3 regions of the Streptomyces sp. NPDC018031 genome follow, and region 3 is predicted to be linked to each of the others. Evidence: riboswitches for the same ligand, from Rfam matches in the RefSeq annotation. Region 3 holds a riboswitch; each other region holds the start of a gene.
What was found. Region 3 has a riboswitch for thiamine pyrophosphate ahead of thiC (phosphomethylpyrimidine synthase ThiC). Riboswitches for the same ligand answer to the same signal wherever they lie in the genome.

Region 1 (6,387 bases), on a different contig from region 3:
GAACGGCACGCCGACCAGGGCCTGCGCCAGCGGCACCAGGATCCAGGACGCCCGCAGGTCGAGCGGGGGTTCGTCGAGGGCGATGAGGAAGCCGAAGCCGACGGTCACCGCGGAGGTGCCCAGCGGCAGCATCAGCAGCGCGTCGAAGCCGCGGACCAGCCGTCCCGCCCGCCGGGTGAGGGCGGCGGCCGCCAGGCCGCCGACGACCAGCGCGATGACGGTGGCCACGGCGGCGTACCGGAGCGAGTTCCCGACCGCCTCGATCGGCGGCACCAGGAAGACCCCGCCGCTGTCCGCGACCGAGCCCAGGGCGCGGTAGTAGCCCAGCCAGTGGCCGTCGGGGCCGCGGAAGGAACGCTCCACCAGCACCGCGAGCGGCAGCAGGATCAGCAGCGCGATCTGCGCGAGCACCGCGCCGAGCAGCGTCCACTGCGCGGCGCCGCGCGGCCGGCGGGCGGTCCGCGCGGGGTCGACCAGCCGCAGCGCGGACTCCCGGCGCCGCACCGTCCGGGCGTGCACCGCCAGCAGCCCGGCGACGGCCGTGAACTGCACCAGGGTGAGCACCGCGGCGGTCGGCAGGTCCAGCAGCTGGGCGGTCTGCCGGTAGATCTCCACCTCCAGGGTGGCGTAGTGCGGGCCACCGAGGATCTGCACGACGCCGAAGGAGGTGAAGGTGAACAGGAAGACCATCAGCGCGGCGGCGGCCACCGCGGGCGCGAGCGCGGGCAGGGTGACCCGCCGCCAGGCGCCGAGGCGGCTCGCCCCCAGGACCCGGGCGGCCTCCTCCTGGCGGGGGTCGAGCTGGGACCACAGCCCGCCCACGGTGCGCACCACCACCGCGTAGTTGAAGAAGACGTGGGCGAGCAGGATGGCCCACACGGTGGTGTCCAGCCGCACCCCCCACAGGTCCTCCAGGAGGCCGCCGCGGCCGAGGACGGCGAGGAAGGCGGTGCCGGCGACGACGGTCGGCAGCACGAACGGCACCGTCACCACGGCGCGCAGCAGCTGCTTGCCGGGGAAGGCGAAGCGGGCGAAGACGTACGCGCCCGGCAGCGCCACCGCCAGGGTCAGCGCGGTGGAGGCGGCGGCCTGCCAGGTGGTGAACCACAGCACCTCGCGCACCGCCGGGTCGCCGAGCACCTCGCCGATCCGCGCGAAGCGCCACTCGCCGCCGGCCTTCAGGCCGCGGGCGGTGATCGCCGCGACGGGATAGGCAAAGAAGACGGCGAGGAACGCCAGCGGTACGGCCATCAGGCCGAACCGCACCGCCGCACCGCGCCGGTCGCGGCGGCGGGGCGCGGCGGCGGGTGCGGCGTCGGTCTCTACAGGACGAGGGAGGACCACGACTTGACCCACGGCTCACGGACCTTGGCGATCTTCTCCGGCGCCATGGTCCCGGGGTCGTCCGCCTCGGCGCCGAACTCGGTGAAGACCTCCGGCAGCTTCGCTCCCTCGATCACCGGGTTCACGAACATGCTGAGCGGCATGTCCTCCTGGAACCGCTTGCTGATCAGGAAGTCCAGCAGCGCCTTGCCGCCCTTCTCGTTCCGGGCGCCGTCCAGGAGCCCGGCGAACTCGGTCTGCCGGAAGCAGGTGCCGGTGGCGACGCCGGTCGGGGCCTTCGTGGGCCGCGGGTCGGCGTAGAAGACCTCGGCGGGCGGGCTGGAGGCGTAGGAGACGACCAGCGGCCGGTCGCCGCCGGCCTTCCGGCCGCTCGCCGAGCCGGAGAAGCGGACGTTGTACGCCTGGTCCCAGCCGTCGACCACCTCGACGCCGTTGGCCTTGAGCTTCTTCCAGTACTCCGGCCAGCCGTCGTCGCCGTACTCCGCGGCGGTGCCCAGCAGGAAGGCGAGGCCGGGCGAGGAGGTGGCCGGGTTCTCGGTGACCAGCAGGTTGCGGTAGGCCGGCTCGGTGAGGTCGTCGAAGGTCCGCGGCGGGGCGAGCTTGTGGTCGGCGAAGTACTTCTTGTCGTAGTTGACGCAGATCTCGCCGGTGTCGATGGGGGTGACCCGGTGCTTGCCGCGGTCCAGCTGCAGCCGCTCCGGGATGCGGTCCAGCCCCTTGGCCCGGTAGGGGGTGAACACGTCGTTGTCCAGGGCGCGGGAGAGCAGGGTGTTGTCGACGCCGAAGAAGACGTCGCCCTCCGGGTTGCCCTTGGAGAGCACCGCCTTGTTGACGGCGACGCCGGCGTCCCCGTTCTCCAGGATCCGCAGCCGGTAGCCGCTGCTCTTCTCGAATTCCTTCTGCACCTCCTCGGAGAGGGCGAAGGACTCGTGGGTGACCAGGGTGACGGTGTCCGAGGCGCCGCCGCTGTCGCCGGATTCGCCGCAGGCCGCGAGGGTACCGGCGGCGAGCGTGCCGAGGACGGCCATGCCGAGGGCACGCCGGAGGCTGGTGTTCATGGTGAGTCTGACTCCCTACGCCGGTATGACCCGGATCAGGTCCGAGGGTCTGCGGCCGTGCCGCACTCTCAGCGCTTCGCGCGCTCCCCTGTCGGAGTGTTCATTTGTGCCTGTTCATTTGTGCGAAAGCACAGTATCAGCCGGTCCGGCGGGCCCCGGCGGGCCCGCCCGCGGCTCAGCGCTCGGCGGCGGCCAGCTGGCCGCAGGCGCCGTCGATCTCCTGCCCCCGGGTGTCCCGGACGGTCACCGGCACCCCGTGCGCCTCCAGGGCCGCGACGAACGCCCGCTCGTCCTCGGGACGGGAGGCGGTCCACTTGGAGCCCGGCGTCGGGTTGAGCGGGATCAGGTTGACGTGCACCCGGCGGTTCTTCAGCAGCCGGCCCAGCAGGTCGGCCCGCCACGCCTGGTCGTTGATGTCCCTGATCAGCGCGTACTCGATGGAGACCCGCCGGCCGGACTTGGCGGCGTACTCCCAGGCCGCGTCCAGCACCTCGCGGACCTTCCAGCGGGTGTTGACCGGTACCAGGGTGTCCCGCAGCTCGTCGTCCGGCGCGTGCAGCGACACCGCGAGGCGGCACTTGAAGCCCTCGTCGGCGAACCGCAGCATCGCCGGGACCAGCCCCACCGTGGAGACGGTGATGCCGCGCTGGGACAGCCCCAGGCCGTCCGGCTCGGGGTCGGTCAGCCGGCGGATGGCGCCGATCACACGGCTGTAGTTGGCGAGCGGCTCGCCCATGCCCATGAAGACGATGTTGCTGAGCCGGGCCGGGCCGCCGGGGATCTCCCCGTCCCGCAGCGCCCGCATGCCGTCCACGATCTGGTGCACGATCTCCGCGGTCGACAGGTTGCGGTCCAGCCCGGCCTGGCCGGTGGCGCAGAACGGGCAGTTCATGCCGCAGCCCGCCTGGGAGCTGATGCACATGGTGACCCGGTCCGGGTAGCGCATCAGCACCGACTCCACCAGGGTGCCGTCGAACAGCCGCCACAGCGTCTTGCGGGTGGTGTCGTCGTCACAGGAGATGTGCCGCACCACACTCATCAGGTCGGGCAGCAGCTCACCCGCCAGCTTCTCGCGGGACGCGGCGGGGATGTCGGTCCACTGCGCCGGGTCGTGCGCGTACCGGGCGAAGTAGTGCTGCGACAGCTGCTTGGCGCGGAACGGCTTCTCGCCGATGGCGGCGACCGCCTCCCGGCGCTGGGCGGGGTCGAGGTCGGCCAGGTGGCGCGGGGGCTTCTTGGCTCCGCGCGGCGCGGCGAAAGTGAGTTCTCCCGGGGCGGGCGGGGCCATGGCGGGTACTCCTCAGTGCGACGAGGGCGTGCGATCCCCGCTGTCGCGGAGCCCGGCGTCGGTGCCGGTCCCGGAGAGCTGACGGGGCCGCCCCGCAGGTGGCGGGGCGTGGAAAGGGCCCGCCACCTGACGGAGGCGGGCCCTTCCAGGGTACCGGCGCGATTCACCCCTGCCCGACGAAGATCACCAGCAGCAGCCAGACCACCGGTGCGGTCGGCAGCAGGGAGTCCAGCCGGTCCATGATCCCGCCGTGGCCGGGCAGCAGCTTGCCCATGTCCTTGATGCCGAGGTCGCGCTTGATCATGGACTCGCCCAGGTCGCCGAGGGTGGCGCTGACCGCGACCGCGAGCCCGAGCACCAGGCCCTGCCACCAGACCCCGCCGTCGATGGCGTACTGCATGCACAGCGCGCCCGCGACCATGGCGAAGGCCACCGCGCCCAGCAGTCCCTCCCGGGTCTTGCCGGGACTGATGCGCGGCGCGAGCTTGTGCTTGCCGAAGCGCCAGCCGACGGCGTACGCCCCGGTGTCGCTGACCACGGTCAGCAGCAGGAAGGTGAGCACCCGCTGCGGCCCGTCGTCGGCGGCGAGCATCAGGGCCACGAAGGTGGCGAGGAACGGCACGTAGAAGGCGGTGAAGACGGCCGCGGTCACATCGCGGAGGTAGTTCTCCGGCGGTTCGGTCATCCGCCAGACGAGTACCGCCAGCGCGGTGAGCGCCACGGCCACCCAGGCGCCCTCCGCGCCCCGCACATAGCCGGCCACCACCATGGCGACGCCGCCGACGGCGAGCGGGACGAGCGGGACGCTGATCTCCTTGCGCTCCGCGAGCCGCGAGGTCAGCTCCCACAGGCCGACCACCACGGCCACCGCTATGACGCCGAGGAACACCGTCTTGTAGACGAAGAGCGACGCGACGATGACGGCGCCGAGTCCGACGCCGACCCCTATCGCGGCGCGCAGGTCGCGGCCCGCGCTCTTCTTCGCCGGAGCGGGCGCGGCGGCCGCGGGCGGTGGGCCGGCGGGGTCCGGACCCGGCCGGTGCCCGGCGGCGGGCCCGTCGGGGTGCTGCCGGTGGGCCGGCTCCCGGCCGCCGCGGTCCGCGGGGCCGCTCGGCCGAGCGGCCCCCCGGTCACGGTCGTCCTGGTGTCCGCCTGCGTCGGGAACGGTGGGCATGGGCCGAGTCTGCGCCGCTTCGCCCACCGTGTGCACGGGACCCGCCGAGACGGGCGGCACCTCCTGGGAGTACCTGCCGGACGGTGTCCGGTGCAGGTGCCCGAGGGGAGGCGCCTGGTCGGTCGGGCCCCGGTGTCCGGCGCGTGGCGGGGCCCCCCAGGATGGCTCGTTCATCAGACTTCGAGCAGCTCGGCTTCCTTGTGCTTGAGCAGCTCGTCCACCTGCGCCACGTACTTCGCGGTGGTGTCGTCGAGCTCCTTCTCGGCGCGGCGGCCCTCGTCCTCGCCGACCTCGCCGTCCTTCACGAGCTTGTCGATCGACTCCTTGGCCTTGCGGCGGACGCTGCGGATCGAGATCTTCGCGTCCTCGCCCTTGCCCTTGGCGACCTTGATGAACTCCTTGCGGCGCTGCTCGGTCAGCTCCGGGAAGACCACGCGGATGATGCTGCCGTCGTTGGTCGGGTTGACGCCCAGGTCCGAGTCACGGATCGCCTGCTCGATGTTGCGCAGCGCGCTCTTGTCGAACGGGGTCACCACGGCCATCCGCGGTTCCGGCACCGAGAAGGACGCCAGCTGATTGATCGGCGTCATCGCACCGTAGTAGTCCGCCACGATCTTGTTGAACATCGCCGGGTGCGCACGCCCGGTGCGGATCGCGGCGAAGTCCTCCTTGGCGACCACAACGGCCTTCTCCATCTTCTCCTCGGCCTCGAGGAGGATCTCTTCGATCACCACTTGCTCCTGGTGTTATCCGTAAGCAGAGCCTCGCCCCTGCGTGCGTCTTCTCCTGCACGGTGTCCGACCGGCAGGCCGTTGTCCATCCCCGTAACGAGCTCTCCGGCGGGCGGTGTAGCGGGGGCTCAGCCCCGGGTGCCCTGATCGCTCACGAGCGTGCCGATCTTCTCACCCTTCACCGCACGCGCGATATTGCCCTCGGCGAGCAGTTCGAAGACCAGGATCGGCAGCTTGTTGTCCCGGCAGAGGGTGATGGCGGTGGCGTCGGCGACCTTCAGGTCCCGGGCGATCACCTCGCCGTACCCCAGGGCGTCGAACTTCACCGCGTCCGGGTTGGCCTTGGGGTCGGAGTCGTAGACACCGTCCACGCCGTTCTTGCCCATCAGCAGCGCCTCGGCGTCGATCTCCAGGGCGCGCTGGGCGGCGGTGGTGTCGGTGGAGAAGTAGGGCATGCCCATACCGGCGCCGAAGATGACGACGCGGCCCTTCTCCAGGTGGCGTACGGCCCGCAGCGGGATGTAGGGCTCCGCGACCTGGCCCATGGTGATGGCGGTCTGCACGCGGGAGTCGATGCCTTCCTTCTCCAGGAAGTCCTGGAGGGCGAGGCAGTTCATGACGGTGCCCAGCATGCCCATGTAGTCCGAGCGGGCCCGGTCCATGCCGCGCTGCTGCAGCTCGGCGCCGCGGAAGAAGTTGCCGCCGCCGATGACGATGGCGATCTCGGCGCCGTCCCGGACGACTGCCGCGACCTCGCGGGCGATGGCGTGCACGACGTCGGGGTCGACGCCG
Region 2 (6,387 bases), on a different contig from region 3:
GGCGTACCCGCCGGTGTCGTCGGGCATCGGCTCCGGCTGGTAGGTGGGCAGCGGAGGCTGCTCCGGCCCGGGCGCCGGGGCCGGGCCGCCGGCTTCCGGGACGGGTTCCGCTTCCGGCCGCGCGGGGCGCCGCCCGGCGGAGCCCCGCTTGTTCCTGATCACCCAGCCCGCGGTGAAGCCACGGCGGTAGGAGAGGGTCACGTAGGTCTGGCCGACGGCGAACGCGGCCGCGCCCACGCCGATCACGATCACGGAGGCGAGCAGCACCCCCGCGACCACGCCGAGGAACCCGGTGAAGGCCAGCAGCCGCCAGCGCAGCCGTGCCTTGTTCTGCAGCAGCACCTCACCCAGCAGCCACAGCGCGACGATGCCGAACGCGATGTAGAGGACCGCCCAGCCCATGTACGCCCCTCTCGTACGGCGGCCGTGTGCCGTCCGCCGTCATCCGGACCGCTGGTGCAGTCCGAGGTTCTCGTAGATTTCCAGGGTCGCCGTGGAGTGGTTGAGGGTGATGAAGTGCAGCCCGGGGATCTCCTCGGCCATCAACCGCGCACACAGGTTCGTGGCGTAGTCGATGCCGACCGAGCGTACCGCCGCCGGGTCGTCCTGTACCGCGAGGATCCGCTCTGCCAGGTCGGGCGGGAACGCGGCATTGCTGAGCTGGGCGAACCGCTCGATCTGCCGGACGTTGGTGACCGGCATGATCTCGGGGATGATCGGGGTGTCGCAGCCCGCGGCGGCGACCCGGTCCCGCAGCCGCAGATAGTCCTCGGGGTAGAAGAACATCTGGGTGATCGCGAAGTCGGCGCCGGCCCGGCACTTGTCCACGAAGTGGCGGACGTCGGTGTCCCAGTCGGTGGAGCGCGGGTGCATCTCGGGGAAGGCGGCGACGCCCACGCAGAAGTCGCCGGACTCCTTGATCAGCCGGACCAGCTCGGCGGCGTAGCTGACGCCCTCGGGGTGGCGGATCCACTCGCCCATGGGGTCGCCGGGCGGGTCACCGCGGACGGCGAGCATGTTCCTGATGCCGGCGTCGGCGTACTGGCCGATGATGTTGCGCAGTTCCGCCAGGGAGTGGTTGACGGCGGTGAGGTGGGCGACCGGGGTGAGCGTGGTGTCGGTGGCGATGCGCTCGGTGGCGCGGACGGTGCCCTCCCGGGAGGAGCCGCCCGCCCCGTAGGTCACGGAGACGAAGGTCGGGGAGACCGCCTCGATGCGGCGAATGGCGTTCCACAGGGTCCGTTCGCCTTTCTCCGTCTTCGGGGCGGCGAACTCGAACGAATAGGACTGTTCGCCGGAGGCGAGCAGTTCGCGCACCGTGCGTGCGCGGTCTGTCCTGGTGGAAGCAGTGCCTAGGGCCATACCGGCAGGTTAGCCAGCGCCGTCACGCACGCCCAGCCGACCGAGGCGATATGCCCGTTTCGTCGGACCCCTGTCCGCAGTGCGGACACTTTTCCGGGATGCGGAGCGTCCGGGCGGGCGGCCGGCCGCCGCACGCCCGGATGGGGCCGCCGGATCAGCCGGCCGCGGCCGCGCGCACCCGCTCGGCCAGCGCGGCGGCGGCGGCACCGGGGTCGTCCGCCTCGGTGATGGCACGCACCACCACCACCCGCCGGGCACCGGCGTCCAGCACCTCGTCGAGGTTGGCCGCGTCGATCCCGCCGATGGCGAACCACGGCCGGGCGGGCTGCCGGGCGGCGGCGTACCGCACCAGCTCCAGCCCGGGGGCGTGCCGTCCCGGCTTGGTGGGGGTGGGCCAGCACGGGCCGGTGCAGAAGTAGTCGACGCCGGGCTCGGCGATCGCCGCGTCCACCTCCGCCTCGGCATGGGTGGACCGGCCGATCAGCACCCGGGGGCCCAGGATCGCCCGGGCCGCCGGCACCGGCAGGTCGCCCTGCCCCAGGTGGAGCACGTCGGAGCCGATGGCGTGCGCGACGTCGGCGCGGTCGTTGACCGCGAGCAGCTTGCCGTGCCGCCGGCAGGCGTCGGCGAAGACCGCGAGGTGCTCCAGCTCCGCACCGGCTTCCATGCCCTTGTCGCGCAGCTGGACGATGTCGACGCCGCCCGCCAGCACCGCGTCCAGGAACTCCGGCAGGTCGCCCTGGCGCCTGCGGGCGTCGGTGCACAGGTAGAGCCGGGCGTCGGCGAGCTGCCGGTGCGCGGCCTCGGCGGTGACGGCGACGGTTGCCATGGGCGGTACCCCCCAGATCGGCGGGGTGCGGGCCGGTTGTCCGGCCCGCACCCCGTGACGGCTCCTCGGTTCAGACGGCGAGCGCCTGGGCGCGGCGCTTCACCTCCGTACCGCGATTCTCGCGCAGGGCCTCCGCGGGGGTGCCGGGCAGGGTGGGGTCGGGGGTGAAGAGCCACTCCAGCATCTCCTCGTCGCTGAAGCCGTCGTCCCTCAGCAGGGTCAGCGTCCCGCTGAGTCCCTTGACGACCTTCCCCTCCCCGATGAACGCGGCGGGGACCATGAGAACCCGGTTCTCGCCCCGCCGCACGGCGATCAGCTGGCCTTCCTTGACCAGCTGCCGGACCCGGGTCACCTCGACGTCGAGGCGTTCGGCGATGTCGGGGAGGTTGAGCCAGGCGGGCACCAGGGCATCGATCTTTGCGTCAATCTCGGTCACGGGAACAAGCCTGCCATCCACCACGGACTCATCGCGAACGCTCCGCGTCCCATGGGGGCACGGTGGCCCACCGGTCGGCCACCGGTGGGCGAGGGGGCGTCAGGCGCCGGCGGCGTCGCCGAGGACCGCGGACTTCAGCGGCACCGAGGCGTCCGCCGCCCGGGCGCGGTCGATCAGCGCGCCGCGCTCCACGAGCTTGCGCCCCTGGGCCAGGTCCCGGGGCCGGCCGACGGCCAGCAGGGCGACCAGGCGACCGTCCCGCAGCCAGCACACCGACCAGGCGGCGCCGCCGGGGTCGCCGCGCCACAGCAGCTCGTCGTCGGCGGTGTGGTGTCCGGCGTACTGCACGAAGCGGCCGAACTGCTCGGACCAGAAGTAGGGCACCGGGTCGTAGACGGCACCGGTGAACTGCGGCCGCCGCGAGCCGACCAGGTTGGCGGCGACGGTGCGCGGCCCCTGCAGGGCGTTGTCCCAGTGGTGGACCAGCAGCCGTTCGCCGTAGCGGGCGGAGGGGAAGGAGGCGCAGTCGCCGACCGCGTACACCTCCGGGGCGGAGGTGCGCAGCCACTGGTCCGCCCGCACCGAGCCGTCCGCGGCCAGCTCGACGCCGGATCCGGCGAGCCAGTCGGTGGCGGGCCGGGCCCCGATCCCGACGACCACCGCGTCGGCGCGCAGCCGGGTGGTGCCGTCCGCGCCGCCGCCTTGGCCCTCGCCCCCGGCGATCAGCACCCCGGACTCGTCCACCCCGACGACCCGGGCCCCGGTGATGAGCGCGGCGCCGCTGTCCAGGTACCAGCCCGCGAGGTAGGCGGCGACCTCCGGCGGCAGCGCGCCGGCGAGCGGCCGGTCGGCGGCCTCCACGACGGTCACCGCGCAGCCCGCCTCGCGCGCCGCGGTGGCGAACTCCGCGCCGATCCAGCCCGCGCCGACCACCACGACGTCATGCTGCCGGGCGAGTACCGGACGCAGGCGCTCCGCGTCGTCCAGGGTGCGCAGCAGATGGATGCCGGGGCCGCCCTCGGCGGGCCGCTCCCCCGCCGCGGGCCGCTCCTGGCCGGGCAGCAGGAGGGGTTCCGCGCCGGTCGCGAGGACCAGGTGGTCGTAGCCGACGGGTCCGGAGTCGGTGAGCAGCAGCCGCTCGCCGGTCCGCAGCGCGGTGGCGCGGCGGCCGAGGTGGAGTTCCACCCCGAGGCCGGCGAAGTCCACGTCGAACGCCGAGCCGTCGGCCTTGCCCAGCAGCACGGCCTTGGACAGCGGCGGGCGGTCGTACGGCTGGTGCGGTTCCGCCCCCAGCAGCACGATCTCCCCGGACCAGCCCTCCTCGCGCAGCGCGACCGCGGTCTGCACTCCGGCCACCCCGGCGCCGACGATCACCACCCGTCCTCCGTCGGTGCCCCGGGTGCCGGTCGGTGTCGGTGTCCTCAGCCCATCGCTCACCCGATCACTGTAGGACGGGGCGGCCGGTCGGCCGGAACACCTCGCGAGGAGATCTCCGGCACACCGGCGGCGCGCCGGGCCGGCCGCACCCCCGGTGGCCCGGGGCGGGGGGACCACGCCCTTCCGGCTCCTTCGGGCGGCGTACTAGGGTGGCGGGCACAGAGCACTCGCGGGAGCCCGGACGCACCGGGCTGAGAGGGAGGCTGTCGCGGCCTCCGACCGTACGAACCTGATCCGGGTCATGCCGGCGAAGGGAGGGGCGATCCGCCCATGCATGCGGTATCCGAGCCGTACGACGTCCTGGTGGTCGGCGGCGGCATCATCGGCCTGGTCACGGCCTGGCGGGCGGCCCAGCGCGGGCTGAGCTGCGCGGTGACCGACCCCGAACCCGGCCAGGGCGCCGCCCAGGTGGCGGCCGGCATGCTGGCCGCGGTGACCGAGCTCGCGCACGGCGAGGAGACACTGCTCGGCCTCAACCTGGCCTCCGCGGCGCGCTATCCGGAGTTCGCCGCCGAACTGGAGGCGGCGAGCGGCCAGGACATCGGTTTCCGCGCCTGCGGCACCCTGGCCGTGGCCCTCGACGCCGACGACCGGGCGCAGTTGCGGGAGTTGCACGCGCTCCAGCAGCGCTGCGGGCTGGAGGCGGAGTGGCTGACCGGACGTGAATGCCGCCGCCTGGAGCCGATGCTGGCGCCCGGGGTGTGCGGCGGGCTGCGGGTGGAGGGTGACCACCAGACCGATCCGCGGCGGCTGGCCGCCGCGCTGGTGACCGCCTGCCGGCGGGCCGGGGTGGCCCTCCACCGCACCCGGGCGGAGCGCCTGGTGCTGGACGGCGACCGGGCGGCCGGGGTGGTGACGGCGGACGGCACCCGGCTGCCGGCGCACCGCACGGTGCTCGCCGCGGGCAGCCACAGCGGCCGGCTCGCCGGGGTCCCGCCCGAGGTGCTGCCGCCGGTGCGCCCGGTGAAGGGCCAGGTGCTGCGGCTGCGGGTGCCCGCCGGCTACGCGCCGTTCCTCTCCCGCACCGTGCGGGCCGTGGTGCGCGGCGGGCACGTGTACCTGGTGCCGCGGGAGAACGGCGAGCTGGTGGTCGGTGCCACCAGCGAGGAGATGGGCTGGGACACCACGGTCACCGCGGGCGGGGTGTACGAACTCCTCCGCGACGCCCACGAGCTGGTGCCCGGCATCACCGAACTGCCGCTCACCGAGACCCGTGCCGGGCTGCGGCCCGGCTCCCCGGACAACGCCCCGCTGCTGGGCCCCACCGACCTGCCCGGCCTCCAGCTGGCGACCGGGCACCACCGCAACGGCGTGCTGCTCACCCCGGTCACCGGCGACATCATGGCCGAGGCGCTCACCACCGGCGAACTCCCCGCCCACGCCCGCCCGTTCTCCCCCCGGCGCTTCTCCTCCCGGCGCCCGTCCGCACCCTCCCCCGCGGCCGGCGGGGCGGGGCAGGTACCACCACGTCAGGAGCAGCCCGCATGACCGTCAGCGTCAACGGCGAGACCCGCGAGATCCCCGACGGCTTCACCCTCGACCTGCTGGTGGCCACGCTCACCCCGGCCGCCGGCGGTGTCGCCGCCGCCGTCAACGAGAGCGTGGTGCCCAGGAGCCAGTGGCCCCGTACCCCGCTCGGTGACGGCGACCGGGTCGAGGTCCTCACCGCGGTCCAGGGAGGCTGAGCATGGCTGACGATCCGCTGGTCATCGGCGGGGTGTCCGTCGACTCCCGACTGATCATGGGTACGGGCGGCGCGCCCAGCCTGGAGGTGCTGGAGCGGTCCCTGGTCGCGAGCGGCACCCAGCTGACCACCGTCGCGATGCGGCGGCTGGACCCCACCGTGCAGGGCTCGGTGCTGTCCGTGCTGGACCGGCTCGGGATCCGGGTGCTGCCCAACACGGCGGGCTGCTTCACCGCGGGCGAGGCGGTGCTCACCGCCCGGCTGGCCCGGGAGGCGCTCGGCACCGACTGGATCAAACTGGAGGTGGTGGCCGACGAGCGGACCCTGCTCCCGGACCCGGTGGAGCTGCTGGACGCCGCCGAGATCCTGGTCGACGACGGGTTCACCGTGCTGCCGTACACCAACGACGACCCGGTGCTCGCCCGCAAGCTGGAGGACGTGGGCTGTGCTGCCGTGATGCCGCTGGGGTCGCCCATCGGATCCGGGCTGGGCATCCGCAACCCGCACAACTTCCAGCTGATCGTGGAGCGGGCGCAGGTGCCGGTGGTGCTGGACGCGGGCGCCGGGACGGCCTCGGACGCGGCGCTCGCCATGGAGCTGGGGTGCGCGGCCGTGATGCTGGCGTCCGCGGTGACCCGC
Region 3 (6,387 bases):
GGCATTACTCCGGTTAAAGTGCGAGACTCCGACGCCCTCCTCGGCGTCTGCCTCGCAAACACACCCCGGGGGTGCCTGTTGGCGACAGCGAACGAGGGTGCGGCCGCCGAGCCGACCCTGATCACTTCGGTGCAGCGCGCGCTGCGGCTGCTGGAAGCCGTCGGCGCCCATCCGGCCGGAGCTCCGGCCAAGCAACTCGCCCGGGCGGCGGGGCTGCCCCTGCCCACCGCCTACCACCTGCTCCGCACGCTGACCCACGAGGGCTATCTCCGCCGCGAGAACGGCGTCTTCGTCCTCGGCGTGGCGGCCGAACGGCTGGGCCGGGCCGGTGCCCGGGAGCGGCAACGGGCCCGGATGGCCCGGACCCTGGCCCGACTCGGCGAGGAATTGGGCGTGGCCGTGTACTTCTCCGTGTATAGGGAAGGCGAAGTCGAGGTCGTCGCGGTGGCTGACGGCCCGGAGACCCCCGCAGTCGAGGAGTGGGCCGACTTCAGGCGGACCGCGCACGCGCACGCCATCGGTCAGTGCCTGCTCGCACAGCTCGACGAGCGGGACCGGGAGGATCACCTGTCCCGGCATCCGGTACAGGCCATCACTCCGTACTCGGTACGGGACGCCGGCGACCTGCGGCGCCGGCTCGCCGGTCGGCGCCGTGCGCAACCGGTGTACGAGAGGCAGGAGTACGCACTGGGCACGGTTTGCGGCGCGTTTCCTGTCCCGGCGGGTCCAGAAGCGGCCACCCTGGCTATTTCCGTACCCTGCACCCAAGCGGAGCGACTCCGTCCTGCGATGGATTCGCTACGCTCCAGAGTCAACTACATCATCAGCTCCCTCTCGTTCTCTATCAGTATCTGAAAACGCACTGCTTGTGGTCCGTCAGGCACTTGGCGGAGCATGTTGTCAAGAGGGCCAAGGGGTTAAAACCCGGCCATTCCCAATCGATTCGGGGCGGCGAACGATGCGAGACATGCGCGACACAGTCCAGGCGGAAGTGACGATGTCCTTCGTGGTCTCCCAGGACCTGTCCTTCCGTATCCCGGTCGAGCTGGCGTACGACAGCAATGATCCGTACGCCGTGGAAATCACCTTTCACTTGCCCGGGGACGCCCCCGTGACCTGGGCCTTCGCACGTGAACTGCTGCTCGACGGGCTCAGCGGGCCGGCCGGGGAGGGCGACGTCCACATCACCCCCGCCGGACCCGGCACCCTGGGCGGGGACCTGCTGGCCGACCCGCCGGGGCGAAGCGAGGGCGAGCCGGCCCAGGGGGTGTTCATCCGGCTCCAAGTGGGCGGGGAAGGGGCCCTGTTCCGATCCGGCACCGCCCCGCTGATCGCCTTCCTGGACCGCACCGACCGGCTGGTCCCGTTCGGCGAGGAGCGGGAGGCGGGCGATCCGGTCGCCGACCTGGACGCGGTCCTCGGCCAGATCCTCGCCCAGGACCGGTACGCGGGCTGAGCCCGGCCCGGAACGAACCGGGCGGGAGCGCCCCCGGGCCGCTGCAGAATCGGTCCGGCGAGCCGCCGCCCTGGCGGAGTGCCCGAGGGGGCCGCGTCCGGACACGGGCCGGATCCGGCGGGGCCGGCTCCGCCGGGGTCGTGCCGCCTGCCGGGCGGAACGGGTCCGTTGCGTGCGTGCCGCCTGCCGGCGGAGCGGGTCCGGGGGTGCGTGCCGCCTGCCGGCGGAGCGTGCCCGGCGAACCCGGGTCCGGCGAGCCCTTGCCCGGGTCCGGCGCGTCGGTGCCCGGCGGAGCTTGCCCGGGAGTCCTCGCCGCGTGCACCCGTGCCGGGCGGAGCGCGCCCGGCGCCGTGCCGCACGCCCGGGTGCCGCGGCCCGGCCGGGCGAGCCCGTGTGCCTGGCAACGCCACCGCCCCGCCGCCGCCCGCCCCGCGGCGGGCCCGCACCGGACGACCGGAGCCCGCCGCGCCGCCGCCACCGCGGCGCACCGGCGCCGGCCGCCGGGAGCCTGCCGCGCACCGCCGGCCGTCGCCTCCGCGGCCCGACGATCGGCCGGCGGCCCCGAAGCCCGCCCACCGCACGCCGCCCGCGTGGCCTGGGCGCCCCCGGCGGCCCGTCCGGCTAGCGTCCGCCCCGCGGCTTCGCCCGCCGGCGGCGGCCCCGCCCGGCCCCCACACCCCGGCCCGGCGCGCTCGCCCCGGCGGACCCGGGCCTGCCCCCGGCGGCTGCCCCGCCGCCGGCCGCCGCGGGCCGGTCGGCCGAGACCACCAGCGCGGCCAGCGCCGTGGTCACCGGCACCGACGCCACCAGCCCGATGCTGCCCACCAGGGTGCGCAGGATCTCCTCGGCGACGATCTCGCTCGTCGCCACCGTGCCCACCCCGCTGTCCGCGATGCTGAACAGCAACAGCAGCGGCAGCGACGCACCCGCGTAGGCCAGCACCAGGGTGTTGACCACCGAAGCGATGTGGTCCCGGCCGATCCGCATGGCGGCCGCGTAGAGTTTCCGCCAACCCGCCGACGGGTCGGCGTCCTTGAGCTCCCAGACCGCCGAGGTCTGGGTCACCGTCACGTCGTCCAGCACGCCCAGCGACCCGATGATCACGCCGGCCAGCAGCAGGCCGCGGATCTCGATGTCGGGGTACAGCCCGTGCACCAGCCCGGTCTGGTCGTCGGTGTTCCCGGTCAGCGCCGCCCAGCCGATGAACACCGAGCCCAGCACCGCGATCAGCAGCAGTGAGATCAACGTGCCCAGTACCGCCACCGACGTCCGGGCGGTCAGCCCGTGGCAGAGGTAGAGCGCGATCAGCATGATGGCGCTGCCGCCGATCACCGCCACCAGCAGCGGGTTCGAGCCCTGCAAGATCGCCGGCAGGATGAACGTGGTCAGCACCCCGAAACTGATGGCCAGCGCCACCAGGGCGAAGACCCCGCGCAGCCGGCCCACCGCCACCACGACCAGCGCGAACAGCCCCGCCAGCACCGCCATCGGCATCCCGCGGTCCACATCGCTCACCGAGTACTGGAGGTTCTTCGGCGCCTTCGGCGCGTACGACAGCTTCAGCTTCTGGCCCGTGGTGTAGTGCCGGGAGGCGCTCGGCTGCACGATCTCGTCGAACCGGTGGCCCTCGTCCTTGCCGGAGGTCACCTCGATGGTGGCCCGCTCGCACGGCTCGTCCGCATCGCCCGGCGGCCGCGCGGCGTCCCCCTCGCCGGGGGCCGGCGGCTGCTGCGGCTGCGCGTTGACGTCCGCGCAGTTCACCTCCTCGACCTCCACCACCCGGCCGGAGGCCCTCTGCTGGTCGAAGCCGAGTCCGCTGGGTCCGCCCCTGCTGCCGTCCGGCGTGCCGCCGGGCCACAGCACGATCAGCCCCACCACGACCACCGCCGTGAAGGGGATCAGCACCGCGGCGATCACCTTCCGCAGATGCGCGGATACCGGAGTGGCCGGGCCGTGTCCGTGTCCGTGCCCATGGCCGTGTCCGTGCCCCGGTGACGGGCCGGGCGCGGGGCGGTGCGCGTCGTCGTGCGAGTGGTCCTCAGGTGTCGGAGTCACGGCCCGATCATCGCAAGAGAAGGTGGGCCCCCTGTTCAGCACGCCCGGACAACCGTTAGCCTCATGGCACCTTTGCAATCGCGGGAGCTCGGAGCACCGGGCTGAGAGGGCGCTGACCTCCGTGGCGAGCAGCCGGCCGAGCCGGCACTCCGCTGCGGACACCGCTGCGTCGACCGCTGAACCTGTTACCGGGTAATGCCGGCGTAGGGAGTAGGTCTGATGACCGTTCAGGATGCACACACGCCTGCCGCCAGCCAGGTCGAGCAGATCGGCTGGCACAAGGACTACGTGACCGGTTCGCGCCCGGACCTCCGGGTTCCGGTGCGGCGCGTGCACCTCACCAATGGCCAGGACGTGCGCTTGTACGACACCTCCGGCCCGTACACCGACCCGGCCGTGGAGACGGACGTCCGCCGCGGCCTGTCGCCGCTCCGGGAGAACTGGATCGTCGGCCGGGGCGACACCGAGGAATACGCCGGGCGCCCCCTGCGCCCGGAGGACGACGGGATCAAGCACACCGCGCCGCGCGGCGGCCTGAAGAACCTCGACGCGGTCTTCCCCGGCCGCCCGCGGCTGCCCCGCCGCGGCCGCGACGGCGCCGCGGTGACCCAGCTCGCGTACGCCCGGCGCGGCGAGATCACCGCCGAGATGGAGTACGTGGCGGTCCGCGAGAACGTCTCGCCGGAGACCGTGCGCGAGGAGATCGCCGCCGGCCGGGCCGTCCTCCCGGCGAACATCAACCACCCGGAGATCGAGCCGATGATCATCGGCAAGAAGTTCCTGGTGAAGGTGAACGCCAACATCGGCAACTCCGCCGTCACCTCCTCCATCGAGGAAGAGGTGGAGAAGATGACCTGGGCCACCCGGTGGGGCGCCGACACGGTCATGGACCTCTCCACCGGCCGCAACATCCACACCACCCGCGAGTGGGTGCTGCGCAACTCCCCCGTGCCCATCGGCACCGTGCCCCTCTACCAGGCCCTGGAGAAGGTCGACGGCAAGGCCGAGGAGCTGACCTGGGAGATCTACAAGGACACGGTCATCGAGCAGGCCGAACAGGGCGTCGACTACATGACCGTGCACGCCGGCGTGCTGCTGCGCTACGTGCCGCTGACCGCGCGCCGCAAGACCGGCATCGTCTCGCGCGGCGGCTCCATCATGGCCGCGTGGTGCCTGGCGCACCACAAGGAGAGCTTCCTCTACGAGAACTTCGAGGAGCTCTGCGAGATCCTCGCCTCCTACGACGTCACCTACTCGCTCGGTGACGGCCTGCGCCCCGGCTCCATCGCGGACGCCAACGACGAGGCGCAGTTCGCGGAGCTGAAGACGCTCGGCGAGCTGAACCGGATCGCCAAGCGGCACAACGTCCAGACCATGATCGAGGGCCCGGGCCACGTCCCGATGCACAAGATCAAGGAGAACATCGACCTCCAGCAGGAGATCTGCGAGGAGGCGCCGTTCTACACCCTGGGCCCGCTGACCACGGACGTCGCGCCCGCCTACGACCACATCACCTCGGGCATCGGCGCCGCGATGATCGCCTGGTGGGGCACCGCGATGCTCTGCTACGTCACCCCCAAGGAGCACCTGGGCCTGCCCGACCGCGACGACGTCAAGACCGGCGTCATCACGTACAAGATCGCCGCCCACGCGGCGGATCTGGCCAAGGGGCACCCCGGCGCCCAGGAGTGGGACGACGCCCTCTCCGACGCGCGCTTCGAGTTCCGCTGGGAGGACCAGTTCAACCTGGCCCTCGACCCGGACACGGCCCGCGCCTTCCACGACGAGACGCTCCCCGCCGAGCCGGCGAAGACCGCGCACTTCTGCTCCATGTGCGGCCCCAAGTTCTGCTCGATGAAGATCTCCCAGGACATCCGCCGCCGGCACGGCGGTGAGCTGGACGAGATCGAGGCCGGGATGGCGGAGAAGTCCCGGGAGTTCGCCGAGGCGGGCAACCGGGTCTACCTGCCGATCGCCGACTGACCCGGCGTCCCGGCTCGCTTCCGGGCCCGGCCCACGACGGCCGGGCCCGGAGCGGTGCCTTCGCGATGCCGCGCTCCGGAGCGGTGCCTTCGCGATGCCGGGCCCCGGAGCGGCGCCTTCGCGGCGCCGGGCGCCGTGCCGGGGACCGGTGGTGCGGGTGTCCCGTCACCGCTGCGGGTGTGCGGGGGCGTCCGGGCGGTGGCCTGGCGGCTCGGTCCGGGGCCCGGGGCGCTCAGTTGGCCAGCGGCAGCTGTACGACCAGCAGCTTTCCGGCCATGGTGACGCCGCCGTCCATGGCGATGGCCAGGTCGTCCGCGTAGATGTGCGGGCCGTCCACGGACGGGGCGCCGCCGTCCTCGCCGTCCTCCGAGCCCACCTCGCCGAGCAGGTAGGGGATGGGGCTGTGCCCGTGGACCACGCGCCGGCCGCCGTAGGTCTGGAGGAGTTCCCGGGCGGCCAGCGGGCCGGCGTCCTCGTCGCGGAAGGCGAACCGCTTGGTGAACTTGCGGAACAGGTCCCAGCACTCGTCGGCGTCACTGCGCTGGAGCGCCTCGGTCACCGCGTCGTTCACGGCCTCGATGGAGTCGCCGTACTCCAGGTAGGCGGTGGTGTCGGAGTGCACCAGCAGGTGCCCGTCCTCCTCGGCCATCGCGTCCAGCCGGGACATCCACTGCAGGTGGTGGTCCTCCAGCCGGTCCATGTCGGTGCGCTGCCCGCCGTTGAGCAGCCAGGCGGCGTGGAAGGAGGCGGTGCCCGCGCCGGAGTTGACCGGGGTGTCGCCGAAGCGCTTGGCGCCGATCAGGAGCAGTTCGTGGTTGCCCATCAGGGCCTTGCAGTAGCCGCCGGCCGCCGCGGCCTGGGCGGAGAGCTGCATCACCAGGTCGATGACGCCG

Region 1: linked by a shared signal. The riboswitch ahead of ACH4B3_RS00350 (thiamine ABC transporter substrate binding subunit) and the one ahead of thiC (phosphomethylpyrimidine synthase ThiC) in region 3 are both predicted to bind thiamine pyrophosphate.
Region 2: linked by a shared signal. The riboswitch ahead of thiO (glycine oxidase ThiO) and the one ahead of thiC (phosphomethylpyrimidine synthase ThiC) in region 3 are both predicted to bind thiamine pyrophosphate.

The regions. Positions count from the first base shown of each region.
Region 1 is NZ_JBIRFT010000001.1:100,220-106,606, forward strand. Features, by position in the region: gene ACH4B3_RS00345 (ABC transporter permease) at 1-1,251, opposite strand, end outside; gene ACH4B3_RS00350 (thiamine ABC transporter substrate binding subunit) at 1,323-2,402, opposite strand; TPP riboswitch at 2,398-2,502, opposite strand; gene rlmN (23S rRNA (adenine(2503)-C(2))-methyltransferase RlmN) at 2,578-3,690, opposite strand; gene ACH4B3_RS00360 (phosphatidate cytidylyltransferase) at 3,854-5,038, opposite strand; gene frr (ribosome recycling factor) at 5,038-5,595, opposite strand; gene pyrH (UMP kinase) at 5,724-6,387, opposite strand, start outside.
Region 2 is NZ_JBIRFT010000003.1:47,320-53,706, forward strand. Features, by position in the region: gene ACH4B3_RS10470 (hypothetical protein) at 1-402, opposite strand, end outside; gene metF (methylenetetrahydrofolate reductase [NAD(P)H]) at 442-1,362, opposite strand; gene thiE (thiamine phosphate synthase) at 1,517-2,191, opposite strand; gene ACH4B3_RS10485 (Rv2175c family DNA-binding protein) at 2,262-2,627, opposite strand; gene ACH4B3_RS10490 (NAD(P)/FAD-dependent oxidoreductase) at 2,727-4,064, opposite strand; TPP riboswitch at 4,224-4,338, shown strand; gene thiO (glycine oxidase ThiO) at 4,335-5,552, shown strand; gene thiS (sulfur carrier protein ThiS) at 5,549-5,749, shown strand; gene ACH4B3_RS10505 (thiazole synthase) at 5,752-6,387, shown strand, end outside.
Region 3 is NZ_JBIRFT010000004.1:435,071-441,457, forward strand. Features, by position in the region: gene ACH4B3_RS14200 (IclR family transcriptional regulator) at 79-855, shown strand; gene ACH4B3_RS14205 (SsgA family sporulation/cell division regulator) at 968-1,456, shown strand; gene ACH4B3_RS14210 (YibE/F family protein) at 2,078-3,511, opposite strand; TPP riboswitch at 3,582-3,738, shown strand; gene thiC (phosphomethylpyrimidine synthase ThiC) at 3,731-5,494, shown strand; gene ACH4B3_RS14220 (metallophosphoesterase) at 5,727-6,387, opposite strand, start outside.